One region of the Clostridium sp. LXY-7 genome, then DNA from elsewhere that is predicted to be linked to it. Evidence: a T-box and tRNA genes for the amino acid it is inferred to sense, from the RefSeq annotation. Region 1 holds a T-box; the other regions hold tRNA genes.
The links. A T-box is a leader RNA that pairs with one kind of tRNA and senses whether it is charged. The one in region 1 lies ahead of metG (methionine--tRNA ligase), so its partner is inferred to be a tRNA-Met.
Positions count from the first base shown of each region.

Region 2: it has a tRNA-Met gene. The T-box ahead of metG (methionine--tRNA ligase) is inferred to sense a tRNA for this amino acid. The anticodon was not compared.
Region 3: it has a tRNA-Met gene. The T-box ahead of metG (methionine--tRNA ligase) is inferred to sense a tRNA for this amino acid. The anticodon was not compared.

Region 1 is NZ_JBLLJL010000005.1:428,960-432,251, forward strand. Features, by position in the region: gene metG (methionine--tRNA ligase) at 1-1,572, opposite strand, end outside; T-box leader at 1,700-1,954, opposite strand; gene ACI48Q_RS18400 (hypothetical protein) at 2,105-2,410, opposite strand; gene trpS (tryptophan--tRNA ligase) at 2,481-3,292, opposite strand, start outside.
Region 2 is NZ_JBLLJL010000007.1:29,006-32,297, reverse strand. Features, by position in the region: gene brnQ (branched-chain amino acid transport system II carrier protein) at 190-1,479, shown strand; tRNA gene ACI48Q_RS19005 (tRNA-Met) at 1,690-1,765, opposite strand; gene ACI48Q_RS19000 (hypothetical protein) at 2,101-2,541, opposite strand; gene ACI48Q_RS18995 (HAD family hydrolase) at 2,637-3,290, opposite strand.
Region 3 is NZ_JBLLJL010000005.1:286,504-289,795, forward strand. Features, by position in the region: gene ACI48Q_RS17690 (macro domain-containing protein) at 1-141, shown strand, start outside; gene ACI48Q_RS17695 (MDR family MFS transporter) at 275-1,504, opposite strand; tRNA gene ACI48Q_RS17700 (tRNA-Met) at 1,710-1,785, shown strand; gene ACI48Q_RS17705 (hypothetical protein) at 1,820-2,473, opposite strand; gene ACI48Q_RS17710 (desulfoferrodoxin) at 2,600-2,983, opposite strand; gene ACI48Q_RS17715 (GNAT family N-acetyltransferase) at 3,107-3,292, opposite strand, start outside.

The DNA of each region.
Region 1 (3,292 bases):
TCTCTCAAATAATAATTCAAAATCACCAATACTATTTCCACCTTCTATTTCTATACACTTCCATCCATCTTCAGTATATCCTAGCCATGACTTAATTTTTTCTGAAGAGAATGGCAGGAATGGATTTAATAAATTGGCAATATTTATTATGGCAAATATACAATTAAAAATGGTGTTACTACAACTATTTTCATTATTTACCCTTATCCAAGGTGTTTTTTCATCAAAATATTTATTCATACTCCTAATAAATTTGAAGATTTCCTCTATAGCTATTTTTAAATCTCCCTTTTCAACATATTCTCCAACTCTTATATATAATTCCTTTATATTATTGAGAATCTTTTCTTCTGGTCTTCCTTTTGGAATAGAACTATTAAAATACTTCTTCACAAAAACTAAGGTTCTATTTACAAGATTCCCATAAGCTCCTAATAACTCGCTATTATTGCTATTTACAAATTCTCTCCAAGAAAAATCTGTATCTCTTTTCTCTGGCCCATTTATTATAAAAAAATATCTTAAGGCATCAATATTATACCTTCCAATTATATCTGGAATCCAAAGGACCCAATTATTGCTGGTGGATATTTTCTTTCCTTCAAGAGTTACATATTCACTTGAAATAATTCTATCTGGTAACTTTTTATAATCTATTCCATCTAACAATGCTGGCAATATTATAGAATGAAAAGGAATATTATCCTTCCCATGAATATAGTAAGATACACTATTATCATCCCAAAACTCTTCCCAATTTCTATTATTTTCTTCTCCCCATTTTTTGCTTAGTGTAAAATAACCTAGCACAGCATCTATCCAAACATAAATCTTTTTATCCTCATAACCTTCAATTGGTACATCTATCCCCCATGATAAATCTCTTGAAATTGCTCTATCTTTTAATCCTTCATTTAAATATCTTTCAGTATTGTTAATGGCATTTACTCTCCACTTAGTTTTTGAAATTTTTAAATGACTTCTTAACTCCTTTTCAAATTTAGATAGAGCAAAATATAATTGTTTTGTCCCTTTAACCAATGGCTCATTACCACAAAGTTTACATTTTCTCTTTGATAACTCTAGTGGATCTAATAAACTAGAACAGTTATCACATTGATCTCCTCTAGCAATACTCTGACAATTTGGACATACCCCTTCCACATATCTATCTGGCAAGAACTGGCTACAATGCTCACAATAGAGCTGTTCTACTTCTTTTTCATAGATTAATCCTTTCTCATATAAACTTTTAACTATATCTTGAACCTGTTGTTTATGGTAATCATCATCTGTTCTTGAGTAATAATCATATGAAAATCCTAACTTATCAAAGCAATGTTTAAACTCATCATGATATTTATCTGTGATATCCTTTGGTGATACATTTTCAGCTTTAGCCCTTAAGGCTATTGGAGTTCCATGACAATCACTGCCTGAAACATACAGCACCTTATCTCCCTTTGTTCTATAATATCTAGCTATAACATCTCCTGGTAATAATGCTGATATATGGCCTATATGCAAAGATCCATTAGCATAAGGCCAAGCTCCTCCAATTAAAATATTCATCTTAACTACCTCCTGATTTTTCACTCTAATTAGTCTCTTTTTTCTAAAGGTAAGGTTATTATCTAACCTTTAAATTAATTTAGATTAAGACAAATAAAAAAAACTTCCATTCCTAAGAGAATTTATCTCTAGGAACGAAAGTTATATCCGTGTTACCATCCTAATTCACCTATACTTTGCAGCATAAGCCTCTTCAAGTACGTCATAAAGCTTTATGATTATACCCTATCACTATAACGGGTGAATCCGTTGCAGCCTAAATTTAAAATCTCGGTGCAAAGCTCCAAGGCCATTTTCTCTTCAATATCCTTTGCTCCTTCTCACCATTTGGAGCTCTCTGTAAAAGTATTTTTAAAGGTACTTTCCTTTTCACGGCATTTATTTGTATTGTATATGATTATATACCTTTCTGTTACTTTGTCAATATGATTAAAAAAATTTATATGTTACATTCTATTATTTTTAACTTGATATTACATGCTTCATTTATAGTTAATCACAAATAAAAAACATCTAGAAGTCCAGATGTTTTTTAGGTTATCTTTTCGATTAAATTTACAAACTCCTCTTCACTTTTCTTTTCAAGATATAAATCCAAAAGCTGTTGGGTACTCATATCTTTTAATCCTTTGCACCCATGAATTATAATATCTCCTACCATATCTTTAAATTCATCTTTATTAGCTTCTAATGCCTTTATCATTTTAAGGGTTACATCCTCTACTAACTCATCTATTAAGCCCACTCTAAGAGATTCATTAAATTTTATAGCATACTCTTGTTCTTCATCACTAAGTCCAGATAAATCATTAGCTAATAGCTTATTAATTGTAATCATAAGTATATCTCCTTTTTGAAAGTACATTTACTTAAACTATACTATTAAACTAATTAATTTAAAAGACATTTTAATTTATTCCTTGAAAATACTCTATTCCTATTGTAGCTCGTACTTCTTTTAAGGTTTGAGCTGCTACCTCTCTCCCCTTCTCACTACCATTCCTCAATATCTTATATACACTAGGTATATCTTTTGCAAACTCTTCTCTTCTTTTTCTTATAGGTTCTAATTCCGCTTGTAAAACCTCATTTAAATATTTCTTTATCTTCATATCTCCTAAGCCGCCTCTTTTATAATGACTCTTCATTTCTTCTAATGTTGATATATCCTTACAAAAGGCATCTAAATACATAAACACTGGATTATTCTCTACTTCTCCGGGGTCTTCAACTCTTAAATGATTAGGATCAGTAAACATCTTCATTACTTTCTCTCTTATAGTGTCCTCATCATCTGATAAATATATTGCATTATTTAAAGACTTGCTCATTTTAGCTTTTCCATCTATGCCTGGTAATCTACAACAGATGCTTCCTTCTGGCAACATAACTTTTGGTTCTACTAGTATTTCTCCATATAATTGATTAAAGGCTCTTACAATTTCCCTAGTTTGCTCAATCATTGGTAATTGGTCATCACCTACAGGAACAACAGTAGCTTTAAAGGCAGTTATATCCGCTGCTTGGCTTACGGGATAAATAAAGAAGCCAGCTGGTATGCTTTTATTAAAATCTCTTTGTTTAATCTCATCCTTTACAGTTGGATTTCGCTTCAATCTAGATACTGTAACTAAATTCAAATAATGCATAGTTAATTCATTTAGCTCTGGTATTTGTGATTGTACAGCTATTGTTGATTTATTAGGATCAATTCCAACTG
Region 2 (3,292 bases), on a different contig from region 1:
AAGATAATCATCATAGGTACAAACCGTTGGTTTTGTATCTATGATGGCTGGGCTTAACTTTTTATGTAATTTAATTCGTTATGTAAGCCACATAGATTAGTGCTAAGTGGCTTTTTATTCTAGATAAATAAAAGTCACATAGATATCTATGTGGCTTTTTTATATATTAAAAAGGAAAGAGGTATAATTATGAAAAAAAATATAGATATTCTTGTTGTTGGTTTTGCAATATTTTCAATGTTCTTCGGAGCAGGTAACTTAATATTTCCTCCATACATAGGAATGACTTCAGGTAGTGGTTGGGTAACAAGTTTCTTGGGATTTATTATTTCAGATGTGGGTATGATACTTTTATCAATTAATGCTATTGCAAAGGCTGGTTCTTATCAAGCAATTATAGGGAGGGCTGGTAAGAAATTTGGACTTGGTTTGGAAGTTATTATAATGCTTTGTTTAGGCCCAATTCTTATTGTTCCAAGAACTGGAGCGACAACTTTCGAAATGAGTATTGCTCCATTATTTGATTCAGTTAACCCAGTTATATTCTCTATTTTATTCTTTGCATTAACATTTCTTTTAACTGTAAAGCCAACTAAGGTTGTGGATATCATAGGTAAATTTTTAACTCCTGTACTTTTAATTGCTTTAACTGTATTAATAGTAAAAGGATTAGTTTCTCCTTTAGGTGAACTAAGTACTGCTATTGATTCAGAAAGCTTATTCTCAACTGGACTTACTCAAGGATACCAAACTATGGATGCTCTCGGGTCAGGTGGAATTGCTGCACTTATTATGATTTCATTCTTAGCTAAGGGATATAAAGATAAAAAAGAAGTTGCAAGTCTTACTGTACAAGCGTCTCTAGTAGCAGGTATTGGACTTATACTAGTATATGGTGGACTAGCATACTTAGGAGCTACTGTCTCAACTAGTTATGTTGATAGTATATCTCAAACAATATTATTAATTAATATAACAAATGACTTATTAGGATCTGCAGGAGCAGTTTTATTAAGTATAGTTGTTGCTTTTGCTTGTCTTACTACATCTATAGGTTTAACATCTGTTACTGCTAAGTATTTTGAAGATATTACCAATAAAAAAGTTAAATATCAATATATAGTTACATTGATTTGTGCGTTTAGTGCTGTCATTTCTAATTTAGGTGTTGATAAAATAATTTCTATAGCAGCTCCGATATTAACGATACTTTACCCAGTCGCTCTTGTTTTAGTTTTAATGGCATCTTTCAAAAATATATTTACTAAGGATTCTACTTACAGAGGTGCAGCCTATGCTACTTTGGCTATAAGTACACTTACTGTTATTGATAGTTTAGGTGTTAATATAAATTTTGTACACATTCTTCCTTTTGCTAGCTTAGGATTTAACTGGTTAATACCAGCAATAATAGGAGGTATACTAGGTACTTTTCTATTTAAAGATAAATCTATAGTTTTAATGAGTAAGGTTTCATAAAGCTATAAGTGAAAGGTTATTACATATGTGACATTGGCATGGGTCTCTAGATTTTTAGAGGTAGCTACATAAACCATTTTCCATAGAAAAGACTAATGTTTTATTCCAGAAATAGTCGAAAATATTATTAATGTAATTAAATACAATAGAATTATTAAATAGTATAAAATAATCAATAAAAAAGCCTTACATTAGCTGTAAGGCTTTTTTTGGTTGCGGGAGCAGGACTTGAACCTACGACCTTCGGGTTATGAGCCCGACGAGCTACCAACTGCTCCATCCCGCGATATTATGTTCGGCCTCGTTTCCTCAACCTATGTTTAGAGTATAGCCTAAGAATAAATTAAAGTCAAAGTAGCACAAGCTCATATTAGATTCTTAGAGCAAAGGAAGCCTTTTAGAGTCTGATATAACCTTAAATGCTACAAAGTAGGAATAATTATTTTGGTTTGTCATGAGCCAGATTTTGATCGAGATTTAGTAACTTATGGTTAAGGTAATAAAAATTATTTTATATGTCTAAAGGAAATATGGAGAAGGAGAATCACCTGTAACCAAGTGACTCTTTAATAATAAGCTTACTGCATCATCAAGGAGAGCTTTTTTAGGAAATTTAATGATCTACCTATAAACCATAGAAGTCTCTACAGATTGAAGTTCTCTTATGAATTCTTTTTTTACATAACCTTTCAGATTAAAGTTTTCATTAGAAATTATCTTTACTTCATACCATAGGGTATCTTGAACTTCTACTAAATCTAATAATTCAACCTTAGTGTTTGTAGAAATATTTCTTAACACTTGGCTATTATATATAGGACAGAGAAAAAGAGGACATCTAGTTGTTATTTCTCCAGAGAAAGAGGGAAGAGCGTGGTAATATATTTTTATGTTATCTGATGGTTTAGTTAAAATATTCATTTTAGTAGTTAACTCTCTATTTTGCTTTGTAAGCATCCTAATTTGTAAAACTGTAGTTTCTAATTTTCTTGACAGTAGAATATATAATATTCCAATAGCTGTGGTGGAGAACATAAATAGGTATAATAAAAAAGTTATCAAAGGAAACCTCCAAAAAAATACTTCTTATTCCTAATAATATTCACACCAAGTTAAATGTAGACATAAAAAAACTCCTAAAAATATAGGAGTTTTTATTATATAGATAAAATTAGATCTGTATAATCTTTTATAAATTTATCAGCTAGTTTCTTTATGTCATCATGATGCTCTTTGGAATGCTCATCATAAACACCAACTACTTTCATACCAGCTAATTTAGCACCATTTATTGCAGGTAGTATATCCTCAAAAACCATGCAATTTTCAGGAGCTATCCCAAGTTTATCAGCTGTTAGAAGATAGACGTCAGGAAAATCCTTGCCATGTGAAACCTCGTTAGTTAAGGTAATAACATCAAAATAGTTATATATATCATTAGTTTTTAAGCAAGCTTCTAATAATTCAAAGCTGTTACTAGTAGCTAAAGCTATCTTTATTTCATTAGCCTTTAGATAGTCTAAGAAATCTCTAGCACCTGGCTTCAAGGCTACCTTATTGCAATAGGTATCAAGGGCCATTTCATTCCAATGAGATTTTATTTCATCCGTAGAATAAGGAAGCTTAAAAGTGTCTTTAAAATAGTTAGCTACTTCATTAAAGCTTAAGTGAGATATTTCATCTTTAAGCCTTTGGGGTACCTCTATATTGTGTTTAGATAAGTATTCACAATCAATGTCATTCCATACCCACATTGAATCAACTATAGTTCCATCCATATCAAATATTACTGCTTTTATATTGTTTAACATTA
Region 3 (3,292 bases), 140 kb from region 1:
AAAAATAACTTTTCAGTAGCTTTACCCTTTAATCTTGGATGTCATAGAGGTGGAGGAGATTGGAACACTATCGTAGTTATGTTAGATAGCATTTTTGATGATAGTGGAGTTGATATAACCTTATATAGATTTCAGCAATAACTAAGTTTCTTAAGTAGTAATCTAGAAAATTAAGTCCTATTTAAAAGCTTTTAGTACAAGCTCAACTCCCTATGAGTTGAAGTTAATACATAAACCTTAAAATAGCCTCCATTTTAAATTGAGGCTATTTTCACTAACTGCTTCTACTATCCCACCTATTTAACCAATACATAAACCCACTGGCAATTACTCCAATTCCAAAGCACATCACCCATAGGTTAAACAATCCAAACCTCTCTATAAATCCTCCAAATAAATAAGGTCCTACAGCAAATCCAGCTCCTGAAATAATAGTAACTACTGTATTAAATCTTCCTCTATGACTCATTGGTGAATTATTTGCAATATACACTCCTGAGTTAGTAGCCTCAATTATTTCACCTATAGTATATATAACTGCCGATATTATATATATCCAAAATGCATTAGCGAATCCTAACATTCCAAAGCCTATTGCATACAGCATGCTAGCTATCCCTACTGCAACTACTGCCTTAAGTTTCATGGTAACCTTTGTAATAGCTATTGTCCCAGCTACCACTACTAAAGCATTTAATGACATTAGAACGCCAAAATACTTTGAACCTAGTCCATCTCCAAAGGTATTGGCTAATTGAATAGGTATTGCAAAACCAATGGTTGAATAAATAAAGGTATTTAATAGCTTCCCAAATAAAAATAATAACAGCTTTGGTCTTTTAATTAGTGCATTAAATACACTTCCACTCTCTGCTGCTTCTTCATCCTCTATGTTCTTACTGTCTTCAATATCCTTGTCACTAGGTTTAGTTTCTTCAATAAATAATGCCACCATTATTGTTACAATTATAAGCGATATAATATTGCCTAAAAATATCCAATTCGTATGGTTTTCATATAAAAATCCAGCTATCATTGGCCCTATAGAAAAACCTATATTAGTTCCAAAATACAAAAAGGAATATACCTGTTTTCTATTATCTTTATCCGTCAAATCTATTATTATGGCTGAATTAACTGTTTGGGATGCTCCTGAAAACATTCCATATAATATAATAAATCTTGGTATTAGCAATGAATTCCCTAAAAATACACATGGTATAAAACATAGTATTGCTAGCACTTGAAAACTTAAAAATAGCTTCTTACGTCCCAATCTATCTGTCAATTTTCCTCCAATAATAGAACCCACTGCCTGAGCAAGAGCTGACATCATGAAATACACTCCCGCTTCTGTTGGAGAAAGACCTAATCTTTCTGTTAAGAATAGTGTTAAAAATGGGAAAACAAAATTTCCCATACTATTTACTATACGTGCTATGAATAATATGTATATTGACTTTGAGAATCCAGAGTAAACCTTTAACTTTTTCATTAAATTCATAACAATACCTCTTTTTCTTAGTAAAATTTCTATATAAAGATATTCTATGAATTGTATAAATTTCCTTTTTATTATAGCTACTAATAAATCTAATTTTTCAATATATTGAACATTTTTTAATATTTATAAAATTTACCTTGACTTCTATTCATAAATCATCTATACTTATAACATAGGTTAAGGAAATTACTTAACAACTTAATATCGCGGGATGGAGCAGTTGGTAGCTCGTTGGGCTCATAACCCAAAGGTCGTAGGTTCAAGTCCTGCTCCCGCAACCAAAAAAACATTCTAATATTTAGAATGTTTTTTGTTTTATTTCTCTAGCCAATCCCAAAATTTAATGGTTCCTCTAAAGGCAATATTTATTCCATTATCTGTAGTGGTAACCTTTTTTACCTCTAATTGCTTAATGGCATCAAAGGAAATAATTATGTCTCCATTATTCTTATCAAATTCTATTATAGATGTATCAACACTTTGATTAAAAATCATTTTCTTTGAAATAGGTATAAATCCAATCCTACCCTCTTTATAATGGAAAATTCCCTTTCCATTTTTAGCCCTACAACTAAAAACAAGTTTCGCTTCTACGGGTATTTTCTTATAATTAATCCGAAAATATAAATTTATATAGTCTTTATCAGTATAAACTCCTACCCCTGTTATAATCTCCTTCAGTTCTGGCATATCTTTTATGGCACTAATAAATAAATCCTCCAGTTCCTCTTCGGTAAATATAGTATCTGATTCTACATATACTTCCTTAAGAGAAATATCAAAGTCATTTGGTAAAAACTTTTTTAACAGATTTTTTCTATCTAATTTAATCTCCTTATTTATATAAGCAACCTTTGTCTTAGGTGCAAAGCTTAAATAATAAACTCCTGCAACAATTTGAATAATTACTATTGATAAGACTATTGCACTGGCTATGTATAATTTATGTTTTCTGCTAATGGCTATCACCTTCTTTTAGATATATAATCATTATTATATTCAAAATTCTTATAAAAAAACAAATTATTTATGAAAGTAAAAAACAAAAATCACCCTAATCTTTAGGATGATTTTTGCCTTTGTTTTATATTAATCTTATAGATCGTTTCTCCATAACCCATGTAAATTACAATACTCTCTTACTGCAATAACTTTATCATAATCTACACAGAAACATGCCTCTGGAGTATCTCCTGGATTTAAGTGTGCTCTATATACTTCATTCTCTGTTAAAACTTCTATCCAATTAATCCAGTGCTCTGGTGTCATTGGATGTTGAACTTCTCCAACTTTAACCTTGATTCCTCCATCTACCTTTTCAACTACTGGTAAATGTTTTTCTCCTGCTCCATCTCTTGTTGCTTCATTTTTTAAAGTCATTGGCTTGCCACAGCATACTAAAGTACCACCAGCAGCTCCTACAACTTCAACTATGTTACCACAGATCTCACATTTATAGATTTCATTTAATTTTGTCATTATTATTTCCTCCTCTATAATTTTAGTTTAACAAGTCATCTAATTTGTTACCTATATTTACTATTATATATATTTGTGCAATGAAATGGAATAGTTCCATACTGTGTATTAACACTTTATTAACTATATATACTCACCCTTTAGCATTGAAAATATACACATAGAATAATATTTCCCATCTATTTTTTTACACTCCCTTAAGGTTCCTTCTTTGATAAAACCCTCGGATTCATAAAGCTTAATTCCTCGTAAATTATAATCATATACATCTAGCCATAATCTATGACATCTCAATACTTCAAAACAAAA